DNA from 3 places in the Bradyrhizobium sp. WSM471 genome. Region 3 is predicted to be linked to each of the others. Evidence: riboswitches for the same ligand, from Rfam matches in the RefSeq annotation. Region 3 holds a riboswitch; each other region holds the start of a gene.
What was found. A riboswitch is a leader RNA that binds a small molecule or an ion and turns the genes downstream of it on or off. The one in region 3 is predicted to bind cobalamin.
Positions count from the first base shown of each region.

Region 1: another riboswitch for cobalamin. It lies ahead of BRA471DRAFT_RS00180 (TonB-dependent siderophore receptor); the one in region 3 lies ahead of BRA471DRAFT_RS15000 (energy-coupling factor ABC transporter permease).
Region 2: another riboswitch for cobalamin. It lies ahead of metE (5-methyltetrahydropteroyltriglutamate--homocysteine S-methyltransferase); the one in region 3 lies ahead of BRA471DRAFT_RS15000 (energy-coupling factor ABC transporter permease).

Region 1 covers NZ_CM001442.1:38,702-46,037, reverse strand. The annotation lists gene BRA471DRAFT_RS35960 (hypothetical protein) at 1-113, opposite strand, end outside; gene BRA471DRAFT_RS00180 (TonB-dependent siderophore receptor) at 492-2,828, opposite strand; cobalamin riboswitch at 3,095-3,300, opposite strand; gene BRA471DRAFT_RS00175 (PAS domain-containing sensor histidine kinase) at 3,582-5,543, opposite strand; gene BRA471DRAFT_RS00170 (PAS domain-containing methyl-accepting chemotaxis protein) at 5,908-7,336, opposite strand, start outside.
Region 2 covers NZ_CM001442.1:1,434,039-1,441,374, reverse strand. The annotation lists gene BRA471DRAFT_RS06555 (cytochrome-c peroxidase) at 1-27, shown strand, start outside; gene metE (5-methyltetrahydropteroyltriglutamate--homocysteine S-methyltransferase) at 847-3,162, opposite strand; cobalamin riboswitch at 3,261-3,461, opposite strand; gene BRA471DRAFT_RS36220 (4Fe-4S binding protein) at 4,250-4,453, opposite strand; gene BRA471DRAFT_RS06540 (EAL domain-containing protein) at 5,034-6,248, opposite strand; gene BRA471DRAFT_RS06535 (GNAT family N-acetyltransferase) at 6,866-7,324, shown strand.
Region 3 covers NZ_CM001442.1:3,439,375-3,446,710, reverse strand. The annotation lists gene BRA471DRAFT_RS15015 (histidine phosphatase family protein) at 24-596, shown strand; gene cobT (nicotinate-nucleotide--dimethylbenzimidazole phosphoribosyltransferase) at 597-1,649, opposite strand; gene cobF (precorrin-6A synthase (deacetylating)) at 1,665-2,414, opposite strand; gene BRA471DRAFT_RS15000 (energy-coupling factor ABC transporter permease) at 2,460-3,137, opposite strand; cobalamin riboswitch at 3,174-3,394, opposite strand; gene cobA (uroporphyrinogen-III C-methyltransferase) at 3,440-4,171, opposite strand; gene BRA471DRAFT_RS14990 (cobyrinate a,c-diamide synthase) at 4,168-5,478, opposite strand; gene cobM (precorrin-4 C(11)-methyltransferase) at 5,478-6,260, opposite strand; gene BRA471DRAFT_RS14980 (cobalamin biosynthesis protein) at 6,257-6,625, opposite strand; gene BRA471DRAFT_RS14975 (bifunctional cobalt-precorrin-7 (C(5))-methyltransferase/cobalt-precorrin-6B (C(15))-methyltransferase) at 6,622-7,336, opposite strand, start outside.

The DNA of each region.
Region 1 (7,336 bases), 3.4 Mb from region 3:
CATTCCGGCCCGCTCGTATAGAATACCGCCAGATGCTGCTTGATCAGCGCAAGACTGCCACGGCCATCGGGCTGGCCGGCAAGGATTTTCAATGTAGACAACTGAAAACTCAACGCGATGCACCGAACGCAAACCGGACGGGTTTTGTGCGATGGTACCCGAGTCGGCCGGCGCTTCGGCCGGCTTCCCGCTAAAAACCTTTATAGGTAAGCCTAACGCACATACGTGCTCAACAGAGCCGACAAAACTGGCCAAAGGGGGGGCCGCCCCAGCGTTTGGGAAACTGGGGCGGCATTGGGGGGGCTGGGTTGTTGTCACGGCGCTTGGGGGGCGCCGTAGACGGGATAATAAAACTTCAATTCGGCTTTCGAACCTATTGTCCTGAGGTACAGGATCAGGATTGCTTGGAATGTTGAAAACGAGGATAGGCTCGGCTCCGCCTCCGCCTTGCAGGTCAGCTACGGGCCAACCGCCGGCGCATGCTGCACCTGCTACCACTTGAATGAAGCCGCCACCTCGTAGCTCCGCGGTGCGCCCAGGATTATCTGGTCGATGTAGCCGGGGTCGCCCCAAGCCGCGTAGAGCTTGTTGGTCAAATTCCTTACGCGGAAGCTCAGGCGGGTCCGGTCGATACTCGGGAAGTACGCCTTGGGAATATCGACGAACGCAAACGCATCGAACGTGGTGTAAGCGTTCATAGTGACGAGATTGTCTTGGAAGTTGAAGCGGTCACCGACGTGACGCATCAGGCCGCCGATTTCGACCGGCAGTGTCGTTTCAAAGCGATAAGACGCGCCGGCATTGGCAACGAAGCTAGGCACGTTGGGCGGTGTCTTGCCCGAATAGGACTGAAACACGCCGTTACCATCGACATAGCTGAAATCGATGAAGCGCGACTGCACGAAGGCGACATTGCCCCACAGTTTCAGGCCGGCGACCGGGTTGATCGCCGCGGCGATCTCGATGCCCTTTGCTTCGATCTTGCCGGCGACGTTGAACACGATGCCGCTCTCGGCAACGTAGACGTTTTTGCGCTCGATGTCGAAGGCCGAGAAGGTGGCCTCCGCGCGCTTGTCGGCCGATTGCAGTTTCACCCCGGTCTCATAGGTCCGCGATGTCGTCAGGAGCAGCGGCACCGACGGCGCCAGGATGAAAATGTTGGCCACCGTCGGGTCTGCCGCAGTCGCGTACTGGCTGTACAGCATCACGCCAGGGGCGACGTCCCAGGTGTAGCCGATGCGGCCGGTGACGGGATTGAACGTCGTCGAGAAGGGATAGCCCTTAGCGGATTCAAGCACTCCACCGGGATCAAACCGCGTGCGGTCCAGCTTGATGTCCTCGAACCGGATGCCACCGATCAGGGCGAAGGTCGATGTCAGCTTGAGCCGGTCCTCGAACGACAGCGAGGTCGTGTCGAGGTGGGTGTAGATCTTCTCGTCGCTGCGCGGACCATAAAGGCCGCGGTCCGGATTGAGGAGATCGACGTAGTCCGAAGAGAACAGCGTGTCCTGCGAGACGTTGAATTGCGAGCTGCTCGCCGCGACGGTGGCGACGAAACGGTTGTCCATGCCGGCCAGATTGGAATTGACGGTAAGGTCTGTGATGTTGCCGTAGAGCCGCTGCGCATGATCGAGCGCCAGGCGCTCGCGATAGATGCTCTGCGCGCCCGCGAAATTGCCTACGGTCTGATCAAATGAGGTGATCTCGTTATTGAACCAGTGCCGGTGGGCGTCATAGCCGTAGACCTGGCTCTTGAGGGAGATGTTGTTGGTGATGTCCCATTGAAAGCCGCTGCGCAGCCACAGCTCGTTCGCCCCGCTGTGGTTGTCGAGCACGTTGTAGTTTGTCGTCAGCGTGCGCGCATCGACGGTGACCGGGACCGGCGTGCCGCCGCCGAGGTAGTAGTTGCTCCACTGGCCCGAAACGACGCCTGATGTCGGCACGATGCCCGGCGCATTCGCCGGCACCAGCGGCGTGCCCCAATAGAAGCGGTCCTTATCCTGCCTGTACTCGGCCGCGCCCCAGACCTTCAGGCTGTTGTTGACGCGATAGTTCAGCTGGCCCGAGACATTGCTGAGCTTCGAATAGGTGTCGTCGATAAATCCCTTGTTGTTGAAGTGACTGATGTCGAAGCGGTAGTCGAGCCCGTCGATCAGTGTGCTGCCGCCCGAACCATAGCCGGCGCGATAACCGTTGAAGGAATCGTAGAAGGTGAAGGCGTCATTGACAACAGGCCCGGTGTGCGGCGCCTTCGTGACGAAATTGATTGCGCCGCCGGTCGCCCCTAAGCCGGCTACGAGTGAATCCGGCCCCTTGATGATCTCCACCTGCTGCAATCCGGCGACATCCATGGGGCGGCCGGTCATGGTCGATGGCCCGATCTGGATGCCGTTGTAGAGAGTGCTGATCTGGTCCCCGGAAAAGCCGCGCATCGAGAAGATGGCGGGTGCACCCGGAGCATCGCCGCCGGTCACGCCGGCCGCCGCTTTGGCGACGTCGGTGGTCGTCCGGATGCCAAGTTCCTGCATAACGCGCTGGTCGATGACCTCGACGGTCGCGGGCATTTCCCGTGCCGTGATTCCAAGCCGGGAGCCAACGCCAGTAACGGCGGCCGTGTTCAGCGGCGTCTGAATCGGGCCGCTCAATGGCTGGGTTGCCGGGACGGCGACCACCGAAGCGGACAGATTGCGCCCCGGGGCGCGGCGGGCCGTCCGCGGCTTCTGAGCGCCCGCGCTGACGGCGGGAGCCCGTCGCGCGGCAGGTGGCGAGACGATCACGGGCTCCACCTCTCGGGAGGTGTCCCGGGCGGCGGTCTGCGCCGTTGCCATGGGGCACACCGAGGTAGAGAGCAGCAAGATGAGCAGGCCAGACCGAGTGCCAGGCATGCGGCCGGTCACGCCCTGAGAGATGCCACTGCGGTTAAGCGAAAATGCCGGCGCAATGCCGCTGCCGAAATGAAGATGTTGCACAAGAACGCTCTGCGGCGACGCAAACAAACCGTCACCGCGGTTGCCTTAGTCACCTGCCTTCGCCCCAAGCGGCAGATGCACCGGCTACTTGTCCGACATCGAGGCACCCCGCCCAATGCGTTCGCGCGTGACTTATGGCTGGCAGCAGGTTTCCTGGCTCGCGGGTTATCGCCTTCGACCACCTTCCCAGAGACCGATTGGCTCCAGTGGTTTTGCTGGTCGTCGGCTATCCGCTTACAGTTGCGGGGGCAGCCGCGGAATGGTCCGCCGAGACGGACGCACCGCATTCCCTTGATGAGTCCTTGCGGACACTACCGATCACGAAAGTGGCATCTGGTGATCGTCCCGTCAACAACCGGGAGGGATTTTAAACCAGCTCGCCCAGCGATGGTCGCAGGGTGTCGCTGCTGCGCCCGCCAGTCTCCCGGGACTTGACGTCAGCCTGCGGGGTCAAAGACCCCCGGCGCGGCAAATTCAGCCACGCGCCCGTTTTACCAGAGACAGCGGACATCAAGACGCCTGAGGCGCTCTTCGCCTAAGGATCACGAGCGGGCGTTGGAAGAGTGGTAGTCGCCGGCGCCGGCGGTCGCAGGATGCTACCGCTGTCTGACCTTAGGTCAGCTGGTCGAGAATCTCTCGCACCTTCAGCGCTAGTTTCGCTTGCGAGATCGGCTTCTCCAGCAGGTTTACGCCTTCATCAAGCCTCCCCTGATGGACGACGGCATTGCGCGAGTACCCGGTCATGTACAGTATCTTCAGTCGCGGTCTAATTTGAAGCGCGCGCCGGCCGAGTTCGCGACCATTGATCCCGGGCATGACCACGTCCGTGAGAAGAAGATCGACCTTCGACTGGTCCTGCAGGAGAATGGTCAGGGCGGCTTGGGCGGTGCGGGCCGAGAGAACGCGGTAGTTGAGATCGCGCAGGACGTCAGAAATATAGACGCGCAGATCTTCATCATCCTCGACGACGAGAATGGTCTCGAATATCTCACCCTCAGCGAGCTCCTCAGGTGCCACTTCCTCGTGTCGGGCACTGCCGGTGAAGCGCGGGAAATACAGCTTGATCGTCGTGCCTTGCCCCACCTCGCTGTAGATTTTTGCGTGCCCTCCGGATTGTTTGACGAAGCCATAGACCTGGCTCAAGCCAAGGCCGGTGCCGTGACCCGGCTCCTTGGTGGTAAAGAACGGCTCGAAGGCGTGACTGAGAACATCGCGCGACATCCCGCCACCGGTGTCAGTCACGCAAATGGCGACGTACTGACCGGGCGCCAGTTCAGGATTGAGCCGGCAGTAGTCATCGTCGGCGGAGATGTTGGCAGCTTCCACTGTCAGCTTTCCGCCGTCGGGCATGGAATCACGAGCGTTAATTGCCAGGTTGACGATGGCTGACTCTAGATGATTGGCGTCAGCTTCAATTTGCCATAGCCCCGCACTTCCGACCGTTTGGACTTCGATGCTCTCTCCGAGCGTACGCTGGAGGAATTCCTGCAGACCGTTGACGTAGTTGTTCACGTTGATCGGCTTGGGATCGAGCGCCTGCCGGCGCGAAAATGCCAACAAGCGGCTGGTCAAAGCCGCGGCTCTCTGCGCGCCTCGTTTCGCGTTTGCGAGCGCCCGGTTCAGATTGGCTCCGGGCGCCTTCACGTGTCGTTCAGCTGTTTCGAGATTGCCAAGGACAATCATGAGCAGATTATTGAAGTCGTGCGCGATTCCGCCGCTGAGTTGCCCCACCGCCTCCAGCTTTTGGGATGCGGCGAGTTGCTCCTGGACGTGTTTGAGCTCGTCCTCGGCGCGCTTCCGGTCCGTAACATCGCGCGTGACTTTGGCAAACCCGACGATGTTGCCAGCCTCGTCCGTGATGCGATCGATGATGGCCGAAGCCCAAAAGCGGGAGCCATCTTTTCGCAGGCGCCAGCCTTCCGCTTCAAAGCGCCCATGCTCCGCCGCCTCTAAAAGCGCACGCTTGGGCACACCGAGTTCGATATCTTCAGGCGTGTAAAACGCACTGAAATGCCGGCCGATGATCTCTGGAGGCGCGTAGCCCTTGATTCGCTCCGCTCCGGGATTCCAGGTTGCCACGTTGCCGAGCGGATCAAGCTGAAAGATCGCGTAGTCGACCACGGCCTCGATCAGCTGGCGGTACCGCCGCTCGCTATTGAGAAGCTCTTCATGGGCTTGCTGACGCTCGGTTACGTCTCGCGTGACCTTGGCGAAGCCGATCAGCTCACCAGATTCGTTGCGGACGGCATCGATGATGACCGATGCCCAGAAACGGCTTCCGTCCTTGCGGACTCTCCATCCCTCGGCACTGAAGCGGCCTGCTTGCGCTGCGACGCTCAAGGCGCGCTCCGGGAGCCCTTTGGTGCGATCGTCGGGCGTATAGAAGGATGCGAACGACTTGCCGATGATTTCGTCCGGCGTGTAGCCCTTCAGCCGCTGCGCGCCGGAGTTCCAGCTGCGGACGGTGCCGTCTATGTCGATCATGTAAATGGCGTAATCAACGATCGCATCGATGAGCAGTTGAAGTCGCGCAGTATCGTCGATCCCGTCAAGTTTTGACTGATGGGTTTGCAAACAGCGTGCTCCTGTGGGGAAGAATGAACAACCCTGCGGACAAAATATGGTTCCGTGCTGCTATCGCGCTTTCATGTTGTAAGGCTCGGTGCGGCGACCGTCGACCCAGATTGACCTCCGCCTTAGGTCAAACTTGAGGCGAGTGCAGCGCAGCGTGTGGTTGATCAGCGACAGCGATATCACAAGGCGCGCGGCGGTCCAAAATCGAAGGAATCCCGATCGGCCTCACGATAAGACTCAGGCGAGCTTAAAGCTGTAACCTGTCTCGGCGCGAGCAGCCATCCAGAACGGGCCGACAAGCAGGAAGGAGCAGCGTCGGATCAAGCGCCTGCGCCCTCCAATAGAACGCTGCTAGCCGGTGTGATCAGGCGGCCAACTCGGCGGATGCACGCTGCATGTTGGAAGCCATGTCGGATGTGACAATGCTCTGTTCTTCGACAGCTGCTGCCGTCGAAGCTATAAACTCGTTGACACTTTCTATCGCGGCCTTGATGGCTGTGAGTGAACCCGAAACATCGCCCGCGATGCTGTTCAGCGAAGCGATTTCGCGCGAGATGGTGTCGGTTGCGGTTTTGGCTTGATTGGCAAGGTTCTTAACCTCAGACGCAACTACTGCGAAGCCGCGTCCGGCTTCCCCTGCGCGAGCCGACTCGATGGTCGCATTGAGTGCCAGCATGTTGATCTGGCCGGTGATATTGCCGATCATCTCGACGATGCCACTCATTGCCTGAGCAGCCTCGTTGAGTCGCTCCGCCTGCTGATCGGCTGCCTCTACCCTGGAGGTCGCCATGCCTGCCGTCTTGCGCGACTTGCTCATGGTCTCAGAAATCTCTCGAATTGAGGCGCTCATCTCTTCGCTACCGGCGGCGACCGCATCGATCAGACCGCGCGCGGCCTCCGCCTTCTTGCGCCCGATTGCCTGCGCGGTGATGTCGGTAGCGTATTTGACGACCTTAAATGGCTTGCCGTTGAGATCGAGAATCGGGTTGTAAGACGCTTGGATCCAGATTTCGCGGCCGCCCTTCCCGATGCGCTTGTATTCGGCTGCCTGGAATTGGCCCCGGTTGAGGTTCTGCCAGAATTCACGGTAAGCCGTCGCCTCCCGCTCCTTCGGCTCAACAAACATCGAATGATGCTGCCCCTTGATCTCGTGTAGCGTGTAACCCATTGCGTCGAGGAAATTCTGATTGGCAGTATGGATGGTGCCATCCATATTGAATTCGATCACGGCTTGCGACTTCGTGATCGCCGCCATTTGGCCGCTACCGTCGGCAGCCTTTAGCTTCTGCTCGGTGATGTCTGTTGCGAATTTGACCACCTTGAATGGTTTGCCGGCCTCGTCAAAAATGGGATTGTAGGTGGCAAGTATCCAGACTTCGCGACCGTCCTTGGTGAGGCGCTTGTATTCGCCTGCTGCGTATTGCCCTCGATTGAGACGCGACCAGAAATCGGCATATGCCGCGCTCTCACGATCGGAGGGTGTCACGAAAATGCTGTGGTGCTTGCCGGCAATCTGGTCGAGCGAGTAGCCCATGGCCTTAAGGAAATTTTGGTTGGCAGTGACGATGGTGCCGTCCATTTTGAACTCGATCACTGCCTGGGCACGGCTGATCGCGTCAATCTTGCCCGCGTCTTCAAGAGACTTGATCTTCTGCTTGGTGACGTCGGTGGCCAATTTGATTACGCCAACCGTCCTGCCGGTCGCATCGATGATCGGGTTGTAAGATGCCTGAATCCAAATCTCCTTACCGCCCTTCCCAATGCGCTTGTACTGAGCTGCCTGGAATTCGCCA
Region 2 (7,336 bases), 2.0 Mb from region 3:
ACACCAAAGCCTTCAATAGACAGATAGCCTTAGCAGCACCGGCCTCATTCCCTGCCGAACAGCAACAGAAGCGCTCCAAGAACCGGGGGTCCCGCAATGACGCCAAAATGAATGATCCCCTGCTGTCACTGATAAGCAGGCACATAAAAAGCCGCCCGGCCTCAATGCGAGGCCGGGCGAAAGTCACGCGGGAGCGACGCTGCTTTCCGCATCGTTCCAGCTTTCGTCGGTAGGGAGGACTACCGGCGATCGACTTACGACGAGGGCATTCGCCGTCAAACAAGGAGAAGCGGATATCGCTCTGCACAACTTAGCGAGCCGCTTGCCTTCCGCTCCTGTCGTAAACTTCAGGACTTGCTCACCACTTGCCAGCTGTCCGGTTGGCACGGGCAGCGCCTTGATGGAGCTGGGATCCATCGCGCAGGCGGTTTAACTGCCGAGCTCTGAAACTCAACCGTCAGTTTGCCGTCACGCGCCAGTATTTTGGCACCGCCGAATACCAGCAAATCTTCCCGAAGACCGCGCGAAGGCGCAAATTAGGTATGAAATTCCGCAAGCGCGGTAAAATAGATTGTTGTGATGGGACGCATCCATGGGATGGATAAATGAAGCGATAGGACCGTGGTTCGCGTCGAGCGTAAGTGACTTGGAATATGTCACCTAATCGGTATGGCCGGCATGCGGTCGTCCGCCGGATTCGAGCTTGTCGCCGCTGTATGCGATCGCCTCCGCCGGGGCAAACCGGCATTCGTAGGCGCTGGACACTTTGGAAGCTCGCAAGGATATCGCGAGCTCCCAAAGCGCGTCATCTTATTCACAGATACGTTGGCGACACGCTCCGTACGATCATGCCTCGGCCCGCAACTCGCGTGCGGCGGCCACCATATTGATGAGCGCGGGACGCACCTCCTCCCATCTTCGAGTTTTCAGTCCGCAGTCGGGATTGATCCAGAGCTGCCGATCCGAAACCCGCTGCCGCGCCAACACAATCAGCTGCTTGATCTCGGCTGCTGCGGGAATGCGCGGTGAATGAATGTCATAGACGCCCGGCCCAATTTCATTAGGATAATTGTAGCTCTTGAAAGCGTCGAGCAATTCCATTTTGGAGCGCGACGCCTCGATTGAAATGACGTCGGCATCCATTGCTGCGATCGCATCGATGATTTCGTTAAACTCGGAATAGCACATGTGCGTATGGATCTGAGTTCCGTCAGCGACAGCGGAGGAGCAAACACGGAAACTGTCCACTGCCCAATCGAGATAGTCCTTCCACTGCGATTTGCGCAGTGGCAATCCCTCCCGCAACGCAGCCTCGTCGATCTGGATCATGGTCGCTCCAGCCGCCTCAAGGTCGATGACCTCGTCTCGGATCGCGAGAGCGATCTGTCGGCATGTCTCGCTCCGCGGGATGTCGTCACGGACAAACGACCAGTTCAGGATCGTCACCGGTCCGGTCAGCATAGCCTTGACGGGTTTTTTGGTCAGAGACTGCGCATGTCGCCACCATTTAACGGTCATGGGCTTCGGGCGGGAGACATCTCCAAACAGGATAGGAGGACGAACGCACCGCGAGCCATAAGACTGAACCCAGCCGTGCTTGGTGAATGCGAAACCCAACAGCTGCTCGCCAAAGTATTGAACCATGTCATTGCGCTCGAACTCACCGTGTACGAGCACGTCCAGGCCGATATCTTCCTGCCAATGCACGGTATGGGCTGTCTCCGCTTTCAGAAGCTGCTCGTACTGCGTGTCATTCAGCGCTCCCCGCGCATGAGCTGCACGCGCATTGCGGACGTCCGCCGTTTGCGGGAAGGATCCGATGGTTGTGGTTGGAAACATCGGCAATGCGAAGGCGACGCGTTGGACGTCGGCGCGCTGGGTGAACGCACTGCGACGGCGACGCATGCTATCGTCGATCGCGGCCATTCGTCCGGCGACGTTCGCACTGTGGATCTTCGGCGATGTTTCGCGGGTGACGGATGCATCCTCTGAGAGCGTGAGTTCATCGGCCACGTCGGCAGCATGGCCAGCCAGCGCTTTGCCCAATATCGAAAGTTCCTTGATCTTCTGCACTGAGAACGCCAACCACGTCTTCAGATTGGGATCGAGATCGATCTCTAGTTCAATATCGGTCGGAACATGAAGCAGCGAGCAGGAGGGGGCAATCTGAACACGGTCCCTGCCCAGTTTTTTGACCATAGGAGCAAGTTGGTCGAGTAGCGCCGGCAGATTAGAGCGCCACACGTTGCGACCATCAACGACACCGAGCGAGACCACTAGATCTCTACCTGCTCTGGCGACAATCGCGTCCAACTGGTCAGGTGCACGAACCAGGTCGACATGAACCCCGGCAACGGGCAAGGCCAATACTGTTTCAAGATTGTCGCCGACAGCCCCGAAGTATGTGGCCAGCATGATTTTAAGCGCCGGCACGGCCTTAGCGAAATGAGCATAGGCCCGGCGGACAGCGGCCCGAGATGCTTCGTCGACGTCCATCACTAGGCATGGCTCGTCGAGCTGAACCCATTCAGCGCCGCGCGAGGCTAGTTCGCGGAGAACATCGACATAGACGGGGAGGAGTCGATCAAGCAGCGACAGCGGATTGAATGCGGGATTTACGCTTTTGCCGAGCTTCAGGAAAGTGACTGGGCCCACTAGGACGGGCCGCGTCTGATAACCGAGGCTTCTTGCCTCCTCATATTCCTCGATCGGCTTCCGAGAGGCATACTTAAAGATCTGATCCTGGTGAAATTCCGGCACCATGTAGTGGTAGTTCGTATCGAACCACTTCGTCATCTCCTGTGCGGCTACGCCGGGCCCATGCTGAGCGTGACCACCGTCTTGAGCGCCACGCGCCATGGTGAAGTAGGTTTTGAGCGACACAGGACCTTCGTTCCAGCCGTAAACGTCGGGAATCGCGCCGACCATTAGGCTGGTATCGAGCACATGGTCGTAGAGCGAGAAGTCATTCGAAGGAATGACGGTCGCACCGCGGGATTTTTGCCGTGCCCAATTAGCGGCACGAAGTCCACTCCCCGCCTCGAGGAGCTCGGCTTCGCTAGATTTTCCCGCCCAGTAGCTCTCGAGCGCGAATTTGAGTTCGCGTCGTGGGCCGATGCGTGACGTCCCCAGTGTGGCAACGGGAAGCGAAAGGATTGACATAGCTTAGACCCCATGTTGGGGCAAAGGCCATGGCGGACGCAGACAGCGAACATCGCGTGAGCGACAACTGCTTGGCGCACACCGGGACGCCCCGCCCGTGGACGATATCTTGTCGAGGCAGGTCTCCTGGCTCACGGGTCGTCGCTGCTGTCCGGCCTTCCCGAAGCCGCATGGCTTCAGTGACTTCGTTGGACAGCGGCTCGCCGCTTACAGTTGCGGGGGCAGCGCCGGCATTGCACCGGCTTCCCTCTTAGCTCCGGATCAAACGAAATCCGGAGACCGCGACGGCTTGGATTATGCGCACGAGGATCGATGCGTCAACCTACCGATTCTCGCTGCGACATTGCCCAAGCGATTACGAGCGCACTAGGCAGGTAAGACGGTCTTGCTCGCGGCCTAGTGAACACGCCCGGATCTGTGGAGGCTCCGCTTTTGAAATGCATTCGCTCCCTGCTCGCGTAACGGTTGAGCTCCACCACCGGAACGAACCCGGGCGGCTTTCGGTATCTGTGTGATCGCGAGGAGGCGACCTTTTCCGTCAGCAGCTTTTCGAACCTGCGCGTCAGGAAGGTGCGATCATCCTCGGCCGGCATCCGTTTGGTCACAGCCCACGAGGCTCCCTAGACATTTCGAAAGCCGGATTGCTCCAGGACCGAACGGATGATCAGGTCGGCTCCTTGGTGTTCGGCGGGCCCGCGACCAGGCACGAGGTCGTCCGCCTCCGTGAGGTTGGCCAAGATGATCTTCTCGGTGCACTAGGTGTTCACGTGCTCAGCGACTTTTGCGCCGGCTTCGATGCGTCCGTGGCCGCTCGACGCCGGGTCTGCCTCGCCTCGACTCGCCGCCAGCGAAGATAGGCCGTAACGCGGCCACTGAGCATCGAGGGCCTTGTCCTTGTTCGTGACAAATTCGACGGTGTCCTCCGACAGAGCCCTTTGAGGGGTTCCTCGGCGTCGCTCAGCGTCTTAAGCTCATAACGATGTTAATCGACCTCGATGCGCCCCATGCGGTCGTGGTCTCCTCAAGGTCCCACATCTACAACTTCGTTCGCGAAATCGAGCGATGAGGCCTTTTGGTCGCGGGCTGCCTATCCTGTCTTGGACGGGACACAGGTGTCAGGGACCGGACAGACCACCGCGCATTGCGGCGTGTCGCAATGGCCCTCGCACTCCGTACATTTTTTGGCATCGATAACGTAAATGTCACGCTTCAGACTGATCGCCGCGTTGGGACACTCGAACTCACATGCGCCACAAACGGTGCATTGCGAAGCGACGATCTTGTAAGCCATGCCTTCCGACTCCTTAGGCGAGCGATGCCATGGGCGATCCCTTTCAAATGCCGTGCCAAACGCAGACGCGCTCAATGTTGGGCAATTTGCCCAATTCGGCTGTCCCGGGTCTGAGACCATGTTGCGTCTGCGACAGCAACAGGTCGCTTCAATTTCAGGCTACGAGCCATCGGGCCCTCTTGCGAGAGTCAGTCGCGACTTGAAGCTGGAAGCGTCCGTCGGTTTGTTTGGCACGTCAGCGCGGGGGCAAGCGAGGCTGACGCTTCCTCCACCGGCGGCGACAAAACCCGCGAACGGACGCAGGTCTAGGTCGGATCTCGGCAAACCTCCGGTCACACACCCCGACTGGAGGTTTGTGCAAGCCTCGCTCATGGCTGCAACGCTAGCTGCGCGGAGGACTCGCTGGAGGCTTGCCAAAACGGGCTTGTGGTATAACAAGCTTCGGAGGGAAATGAAGTGGCGGCGGGACGAGCGACACTGGCCTTGCAGACCGACTGAATTGCACTCAGCCTCATGCCTGGTGCCGAGTAGGCATGGCGGTGCTCGCGAGCGTCGCTTGGCCGCACTCAGCCACTCGCAACTATTTTGGACGAGCTGGAGCAGGGTTGAAAGATGACTGTGCAAATTGCTTCAGTGGCATGGCTTTTCCGAACAGATGGCCCTGCGCAAGGTCGAAGCCGAGTTCGGCCACAGCGATTAGGTCAGCCTGGCTCTCCACACCTTCGGCGACGGTGCGCACATTGTACTCTTTGGCTAGATCGACGATATGGCGGCACACCGTTCGCTTGAGGGGCCCATTCGCGCAGCCGCCGACGAACTGACGATCTACTTTCAATTTCATGAACGGGAATTTTGTCATCCCCATCAGCTGCGGCCAATTGGCACCGACATTGTCGATTGCAAGGCCAATGTTGTGAAAGCGAACCTCACGCGCAACCTCGACCAGGAGATCTAGGTTCTGGATCGCTTCCACGCTCTCGATTTCAATCGTCAAACCGCCGAAAGCGGCGTGCGACGGCATGCGCCGACAGAGATCGCGTACCGCCTGCGGGTCAATCAGGAATGCTGCCGGGAGATTGATGGAGAGATCGATCGAAGTTTGCTGCTCCAGAAGATACTGCCAATCCTTGATCGCGCGGTCGATCACGAACTGCGACAAGTTCCTAAAATGCGGATCGTGAGATTCCGGGATGAAATAGGCCGGTGGAACAACGCCCCAGGTCGGGTGCCGCATTCGCACATGAGCCTCGGCGCCGCGGCGGCTAAGGGTACACGCGTCAAACTTCGGCTCATACCAGAGCTCAAGCCAGCCAGCGTGTAAGGCTTCTCCGACATGGACCGCGGGACGGGGCGCCGGCTCTCTTGGCAAGAGCATGCCGATCCGATCGCGCAACGTCTCGGCTGCAAACGGCGCCCTGAGCGGCGGCAGCATAGCAAGTCCATATTCACTACCGACCTGCTGCACTGCCGCCATGATGATCGACTCGCGCGCTCCGAACGCCAGCACTCGGCCTGCAAATTCTTCGCGTACCAGTATCTCGAGCAATCGTCCAGGCTCGATGCGATCCGAGCCAATGCCGAGCAGGATCAGATCAGGGAACTCCGTGCGGAGTACGTGCGGCAACTCGTCAGCAGTCCTGCATTCGCTGATAACAAACCCCATATCCTCCAGCACATCCCGTAGAAAGGCGCGCAGATGCCGCTTGCCGACGGCCAGGCACGCCCGCGGCCGCACCTTACGTTGCCCGAAGATTACAGGTTTCCCTCCGACCAGTTCGGCCTGCCCATGTTCCATCGCAACCACTCCTGTTCCGTGACGGTGCCTTAAACGAGGAGCGAAGGTCCAAACAAGCTGTGCTTCCCGATATCTTTCGATTGTTCGAGATAAGCTTAAGATAGTGCATTGGTGTGCAAAATCTTTCGCGATCTTGCTCAGACGATTTTATCGGACGCACGCGTATGATACCTGTCGCGCTTCGCGCAAGTACGAGTGACGCACGCGACGTGGGAATCTCTCCTTCGGACGCACCGAGCTGACGCTCTATGGCGCTGCGATCATCGTGGCGCACGATTTGTTGAAGCGAGTAGTTCGTGAGCGACGATCGGCAATCACTCTTACGAATGTTTGATCGGCATGACCGGCGTGTGCCGTGATATGTTTTCCAATCGAAGGCAGTCCATCATGAGTTCGCAGCTGCTCAAGCCGCAGTCGATTCTGAGAACGGCAATGGCTTGCAATTACCTCAGCTCTGTTGCCTATAGCGAGTGTGGACGTGCTGCTTCCTACCGAGCCTGATAGTTGCTCTCAATTGCGTTTTCTGTATCCTCCTGAGCATGAATTTCCCCCAGAGGGCCAGGTCGGGTGTTCGTGTTGGTGCTGAAGGGCAAGGCACGTCCAGCGCGGGCACGGCTTTGCGCAAGAGCGTGCCAGGAGATGAGAACGCGGTCGCAAAAGCGGTCGAAGAGCTACTTTCCGAGTTAGGTGGCCCCGGACCGGAGTTCAGCCTTCAAGGCGCGAAGCAGGCGGCGTTGCGCCTGATTCAGGATCCCGAACAGGGCTTCATTTTTGTCGTTGAGGAACAAGGCACCGGGCAGATTGTAGGGGTAGCTAGCATCTCGGCCGTACAGGCCGTGAGAGCAGCCGGAGCGTACGGCGTGCTTCAGGAGCTATGGATTTCTCGTGACTTCCGGAGCTCTGACTGCGGTCGGCATCTGCTCGAGGCGGTAGATTCGGAGGCGAAGCGACGCGGCTGGCAGATGATTGAGGTTGCGTTGCCTCCGGATGGTTATCCGGCCCTAGAACGGGTACGCCACTTCTACGAGGAGAGGGGATATCGGGTTGGAGGATTGCGCGCGCGCAAGAGGCTCTGACAGTAGTACGAC
Region 3 (7,336 bases):
GACCAGTTTCCTTGGAGATAAGCATGGAAGGCGAGACCTTCCTCTGGCTGATACGGCACGCGCCCGTCGATGGCGTCACGGGGACGATCCATGCAGCCGACGCGCCGGCCGATCTCGGCGCTCGCGCGCAGCTGGAGGCGCTGCGGCAGCGCCTGCCGCGGGACGCCGCGAGCTATGCGAGCCCGTCGCGGCGCACGGTCGAGACGGCTCGCGCGCTTGGGCTCGACCCTCTGCAGCTGGACGAATTCAGCGAGCAGAGCTTTGGCGACTGGACCGGCCGTCGGCATGACGAACTCGCCGCGACCGGTGGCGAGGCCTATGCACGGTTCTGGAGCGATCCGGCGCGCGGACGGCCGCCGGGCGGCGAAAGCTTTGAGGATCAAGTCACGCGGGTCCGGCTGGGTCTGCCGAAGATCGGCGCCGGAGCCGCAACGCTGGTCGTGCATTCCGGCACAATCCGCGCGGCGCTGTGCATCGCGCTGGATCTGACGCCACAAGCGGCGCTGCGCTTCGTGATCGATCCGCTGTCGCTGACCCGGATCGACCGGCTCGCGACCGGCTGGCGCGTGGTCTGCGTCAATCAGCCGATGATTTGATCAGGCCGGACGATCTGGCACATTGGCCTGCGCAAAGGTCGCCATGCCGTTGTGGAGCGCACAGGCCGCCCGGACCAGCGGCAGCGCGATGGCCGCGCCCGATCCTTCGCCGAGCCTGAGATCGAGGCTGATCAGCGGTTGCACGTTGAGCGCGCGAAGCACCAGCCGATGCCCCTGCTCGGCGGACTGATGCGAGGCCAGCAGGAACGGCTGGCACGACGGGTTGAGCCGCGCCGCCGCCAGCGCCGCGACCGACACGATGAAGCCGTCGATCAACACGGGGATGTGGCGCTGCGCTGCTGCGATAACTGCACCGCAGATGGCCGCGATCTCGAGGCCGCCGACGGCGCACAGGATCTTTTCGGGCGAAGCGCCCGCAATGCCATGGCGTGCGATCGCAGCGTCGATCACCCGCGCCTTGTGCACACGGCCGGCCGCGTCGATGCCGGTGCCGCTGCCCGCGATCTCCTCGGCACCCATGCCGAGCAGGCTCGCCGCAATCGCCGCCGATGTCGTGGTGTTGCCGATGCCCATCTCGCCGAAGATCAGAAGATCGGGCTTGCTAGCCTCGGCGCGAGCGACTGCGCGCTGGCCGGCTTCGAACGCAAATGCCAGCTCTGTGGGGCTGAGCGCAGCTTCGACGCTGAAATCGCGCGTGCCGCTGCGCGGCTTGTCGGTCACGATCCCAGCCATCTCCTCCTGCGCCAGCGTGCCGGTGTCGACGACCTCCAGGCTGGAGCCCAGCTCACGCGCGAGCACCGAGATCGCGGCACCGCCGGAGGCGAAATTCGCCAGCATCGCGATGGTCACTTCTTGCGGATAGGCCGAGACGCCCTGCGCGACGATGCCGTGATCGCCGGCGAAGATGATGATCGGCACCCGCGCCGCGCGCGGTTGCTCGGTTGCTTGCAGGCCCGCAAGCTCGATCGCGAGCTGCTCGAGCCGGCCAAGCGCGCCGGCGGGTTTCGTCAGTTGCGCCTGCCGCGCGACCGCCGCCTCGCGATGGACTGCGGAGATATCGGGGCATTGTTGGGTGACCCATTCGGGGAGCATGCTGCCTCGCTTGCCTCACGGCCTGCGCTTGAGGATGTAACTGTCCATGATCCAGCCGTGCCGGTCGCGCGCCTCTTGCCGGACGGCGACAATACGCGGACCGATCTCGGCCAGCGCGCCGGACATGATAATCTGATCGGGCATGCCGAGATAGGCGCCCCACCAGATGTGCAGGTCCGCCGGATCAAGCGACTGGAACGCCGTGCCGCCGTCGAGCATCACCACCACGGTATCGACACCCGCCGGCCAGCCGCCATCGCGCAAGCGACGTCCGGTCGTGACCAGAAAGGGCTCGCCGATATCGTTGAGCGGCAGCGCATGCGCTGCACACAGCGCCTGGATCGAGGTGATGCCGGGCACGACTTCGATCTCAGGTGAAGGATCGAGCCGCCGCGCAATGCGCAGCGAGGAATCGTAAAGCGAGGGATCGCCCCAGATCAGCAGCGCGACCTTGCCTTTGCCTTCGAGATGATCTGCGATCGTCTGCGACCAGACAGCGGCCACGGCATCGTGCCAATCGTCCACGCCCTTGCGATAGTCCGCTTCAGCGGCGTCGCGCACGGGCAGATCGAACTCGGCGATGCGCGTCGTGTCGCTGGTGAGCACATCCGCGCAGATCGTCCGCCTGAGATCGGCGAGATCGGACTTGGCCGTCCCCTTGCGCGGGATCAGGACGAGATCGGCCGCGTTGATGGCACCGATCGCGGCGCGCGTGAGCTGCCCGGGATCGCCGCAACCGATGCCTATCAGGGAGAGCGTGAGCATCGGAGCTGCGAAGGGCGGCCATGACGGCCGCCCGTTCGCTTGTCTCTAGGCCGCGTTGTGCAAACGCGGCGTGACGAGGCCGGCCGCGGTGACGCCGCGCAGCGACTTCGCCAGCGCCAGCACGCCGAGATCGGCAAGAGGCTCGATCACGATGACGAGCGCATAGGACGCCGCGAAGGTCGCGATGCTGGCAAGGTTGGTCACGGCAAAACCGGCGCCATAGAGCGCCCAGAACGCGACCCAGGCGATGACGCCGGCCTGATAGGTCGTCGAAAGCGCCAGCGCCTGGCGGTACTTCAGATCGACATAGGCCGTGTTGCGCGAAATGATCCGCGTGGCGATTGCCTGGATCCCGAACAGCGGCACCAGCAGCGTGGTGACGTTCATGCCATATTGCGGCAAGTCGGGCGGCTCGAAGAAGATGCCCTGGAACAGCAGGCCGAACGCGAGGCCGAAGGCCGCAGGCGCCGCTCCAAACAGCAGGAACAAGGTCGAGCCGAGGATGAAGTGCACTTCGGAGACGCCGACCGGGAAGTGCGGCAGGATCTCGAAGAAGATAAACACGAGTCCCGTGGTGGCGAGCGTGCGCGCCGCGAACGACGTGATGCCCTGCTCGCGCACGGTCTCGACCGCGAGCTTCAAGGCAACGCCGCCGACGGCGATGCCGGTTGCGTAACTCAGCACGAGCTTGGCGTCCGAGACTAGTCCGGGTTCGATATGCATGGCTCAGATCCTTCTTGCCGTCACACCCGACGGCCTTGGCCTCAAAACGTGCACGGCCGGTCTCCTGGCTCGCGGTTCACTGGGAGTCTCCGGCCTTCCCGGGCCTTGCGGCCCAGTGGCTGATCGAAGTCCCTCACCGCTTACAGTCGCGGGGGCGGCTGGGGTTTTGGGCGCCGCAATTGGGTCCGCCCATCCCCATTCCCGATTATGCTCCGGCGCTTTGCGCCGCGTCGAGCACCATGCCTCTCCTGTGTGCCCCTTTCGCCAGCCGGGCGTCAAGGGGTGAAGGGCGGCCGAGAGCGTCATGACGGATAATCCCCCGCCAGCGCGCCGAACAGGATGACGGCCGCCGTGGATGCCGCTCCGCCCCGCGCAAGCTGCTCGGCAAGTTCCGAAATGGTGGTGCGGACCAGTCGCTCATCGGGACGGCCGAGCGATTCGGCAAACAACGCCGGCGTGGTCGGGGCGAGCCCGTGCTCGATCAATTTTGCGACGAGCGCCGGAAATGTGCGCCGGCCCATATAGACCACGGTCGTCGCCTCGGGATCGGCCAGCGCCACCCAATTGAGGTCTGGCGGCAGCTCGCCGGTGACGTCCGCGCCGGTGATGAACTGCACCCGGCGCGAGGTATGGCGCCGGGTCAAGGGAATCCCGGCCTGGGCCGCAGCCACGCAGGCCGTGGTGACGCCCGGAATGATCTCGTAGCCGATGCCCGCTTCACGCAGGGTCTCGAGCTCCTCCTCGAGCCGGCCAAAGATGCCGGCATCGCCGGACTTCAACCGCACCACGCGCGCGCCTGTTGCGGCATAGTCGACCAGCAATCGGTTGACGTGGTGCTGCTTGGTCGAGGGCCGTCCGGCCCGCTTTCCCACCGCGACGAGATTGGCGCCGGGCCGGGCCAGATCGAGGATCGCGCCCGAAGCAAGATCGTCATAGAGCACGACATCGGCCTCGCGCAGGCGCGCGGCACCCTTGAGCGTGAGGAGTTCGGGATCGCCGGGGCCGGCGGAGACGAAGGACACAAAACCGCTCACCGGTCCTCCGCGATCAGGTGGAAGAACGTGCCGGTGGCTCGTCCCCGCCGCGAGCCGGTCTCGGCGATCACCGCGCCTGTCGCGTCGTGCACGACCGCCAGCGGCGTGTCGGGCTGCGCGACGATCGTCGAATAGTGGAATTCGTGGCCACGCAGGCGTGCGCCCGCCCGATGACCCGGCATCGGCGCGGCGAGCTCGGCGAGGCGGTAGCCCAGATGCATGCGGCGTTTGGCAAAGCTCGTCTCGAGGCCGAGCAGGCCCGTCATCTCGTGGCGGATGCCGTCGGCATCGGTCAAAGCAGTGCCCAGCACCATATAGCCTCCGCATTCGCCGTGTACCGGCCGCGTCTCGGCGAAGGCGCGCAATCCGCTGTGGAAGCGCGCATTGGCCGCGATCTTGCCGGCCTGCAGCTCGGGATAGCCGCCAGGCAGCCAGCACACATCGGCGCCCGGATCAGGGCCTTCATCGGCGAGGGGCGAGAATGTCGATATCTCCGCACCCGCCGCGCGCCACGCTTCCAGCATATGCGGATAGACGAAGGAGAACGCGGCGTCGCGGGCCAACGCAATGCGCTGGCCGGGCGGCGTCACGTTGACGTGGCTCGCGGCAGGTTGCGGCGACCACGTGGCCGCCGAACGCAGCACCGCGTCGAGATCGACATGCTCTGCGACGAAGCGCGCGGCCTCGTCGATCAGCTTGCCGATCTCCGCCTGCTCCTCGGCCTGGACCAGCCCGAGATGCCGCTTCGGCAGGCTGATCTCGGCATGGCGCGGCAGCGCGCCGAACACGGCGATGCCGGCGTCCAGCAGCGCACGCCGCACGAGAGCTTCGTGGCGCGGGCTCGCAACGCGATTGAGCACGACGCCCGCAAGGCGCACACCGGGGCGGTAGTCGCGAAGGCCCGCCGCGATTGCCGCCGCCGTTTGTGCCTGGCCGGATGGATCGATCACCAGCAGCACCGGCCAGTCCAGCATCTCCGCAACGTCGGCGGTCGCCCCGGTGCCGCAGACGCCACGGGCAGCCACGCCGTCGAACAGGCCCATCGAGCCTTCGGCCAGCACGACATCGGCGTCAATGGCGCGACTGACGAGATGCGAGATTGTCCCGCGATCCATCGCCCAGCTGTCGACGTTGACTGAGGCGCGTCCTGTCGCGGCTGCATGAAACGCGGGATCGATGTAATCGGGGCCGCTCTTGAAGCACTGCACCCGCAATCCGCCGTTGCGCCAGGCGCGGGCAAGCGCCAGCGTCAGCGTGGTCTTGCCGACGCCCGACGCCGGCGCGGAGATGACGAGCCCTGCCGCCATCACGACACCTCCGGAAAGCGCGGCTCGGCGCCGACCGGCCGATAGCGACGGTCATAATCGGCAGCATAGAGACGGCTCTCGGAAAAATCCGCCGAGCCCAGCGTCCTGCCGACCAGAATCAATGCAGTGCGCTCCATCTCGCTGCCGACAGCTAGGTCGAGTGTTGCGAGCGTGGCGCGGACGATGCGCTGGTCGGGCCAGCTCGCACGCCAGACGATCGCGACCGGGCAATCCGCGCCGTAATGCGGCGTCAGATCGGCGACGACCTTGTCGAGCAGATGGATCGACAGATGGATGGCGAGCACTGCGCCGGTGGCGGCGAAGGCCGCGAGCTTCTCGCCTTCCGGCATCGCGCTGGCTCGGCCAGGCGTGCGCGTCAGCACCACCGTCTGGGCAAGGCCGGGCAGCGTCAGCTCGACCTCCAGCGCAGCCGCGGCGGCCGAGAAAGCGGGAACGCCGGGCGTGACGGTGTAAGGAATGTCGAGCGCGCGCAGGCGGCGGAGTTGCTCGCTCATCGCCGACCAGATCGAGAGATCGCCAGAATGCAGCCGCGCGACGTCCTTGCCGTCGGCATGCGCGGCAGCGATCTCCGCGATGATCTCGTCGAGCGACAGCGGCGCGGTGTTGACGATCCGCGCTCCGGGCGGGCAATGCGCCAAGACGCCTTCGGGGACAAGCGATCCGGCATAGAGACAGACCGGACAGGCGGAGATGAGGTCGCGGCCGCGCAACGTCAGCAGGTCAGGAGCGCCCGGCCCTGCGCCGATGAAATGCACCGTCATGCGCCGTCTCCTTCCGCGATCGCCGCGGTCGCGGTGCGATCCTGCGAGACCACCCGCGTCGCAATCAATCGCGCGCGAGGTCCAGCTGCCGCGAGGGCCGCGGCTTCGGCGACCGATCCCGTCCCGAATTTTTCCGCGATGAGCTTTGACTGTGTTGGCGTGTCGATGCCGGCCAGCATTTCGGCGGTGATTGCCTTGATCGGTATGCCGCATTCGCGCGCAAGCTGCTTCAGCGCCTCCGCGTCGGCCCTGTCGCTGACCGTTGCCATCGCTGCGAGGCCTTCGGGACCGCCGGCCGCCCGAAGAGCCTCACGCAGCGAGGCCAGCGTGACGTCCCGCTTGAATCCAAGCCCGGCGACCTTCATCGGACCGCACTCCATTGCACCACCGGCCGCGCTACGTCCCAGGAACGGTAGCGGCCGAGCGGAGCGGCGTGCGCAATCTCGACCCGCATCAAGTCGCCGCCGTGGCGCTGGTGCAGTTCACCCACCAGCGCTTCCGTCTCCAGCGTCACTGAATGCGCGACCAGCCGCGTACCGGGCGAGAGCCGCGACCAGATGGCGTCGAACATCACGATGTCGAGCCCGCCGCCGATAAACACGGCGTCAGGCCCGTCCAGCGCAGCAAGGGCTTCCGGCGCCTTTCCCGCGACGATTGTGATCCGATGTGCCAACCCGAACGCCGCTGCGTTGTTGCGAATGTTCGCGGCGCGATCCTCGCGCGCCTCGACGGCGATCGCGGTGCCGCCGCACAGCGTCCACTCGACCGAAATCGAACCCGAACCTGCGCCAATGTCCCAGAGCCGTTCACCGGGACGCGGCGCCAGCGCCGAGAGCGCGAGCGCACGGACCGGACGCTTGGTGATCTGGCCGTCATGGACGAAGAGTTCGTCCGATAGTCCCGAACTGCGGGGAAGGCCCTGCGCTCCTCTCGCCTCCACGGCTACCGTGACCAGACTCCCGGCAAGATCGCCTGCGAAGCTGTCGGCGCGATGCGCGTCGATACTTTCGCGCGGCCCGCCAAGCGCAGCGAGCGTCCAGAATGCCGAAGCACCCCATCCACGCGCCGTCAGCCAT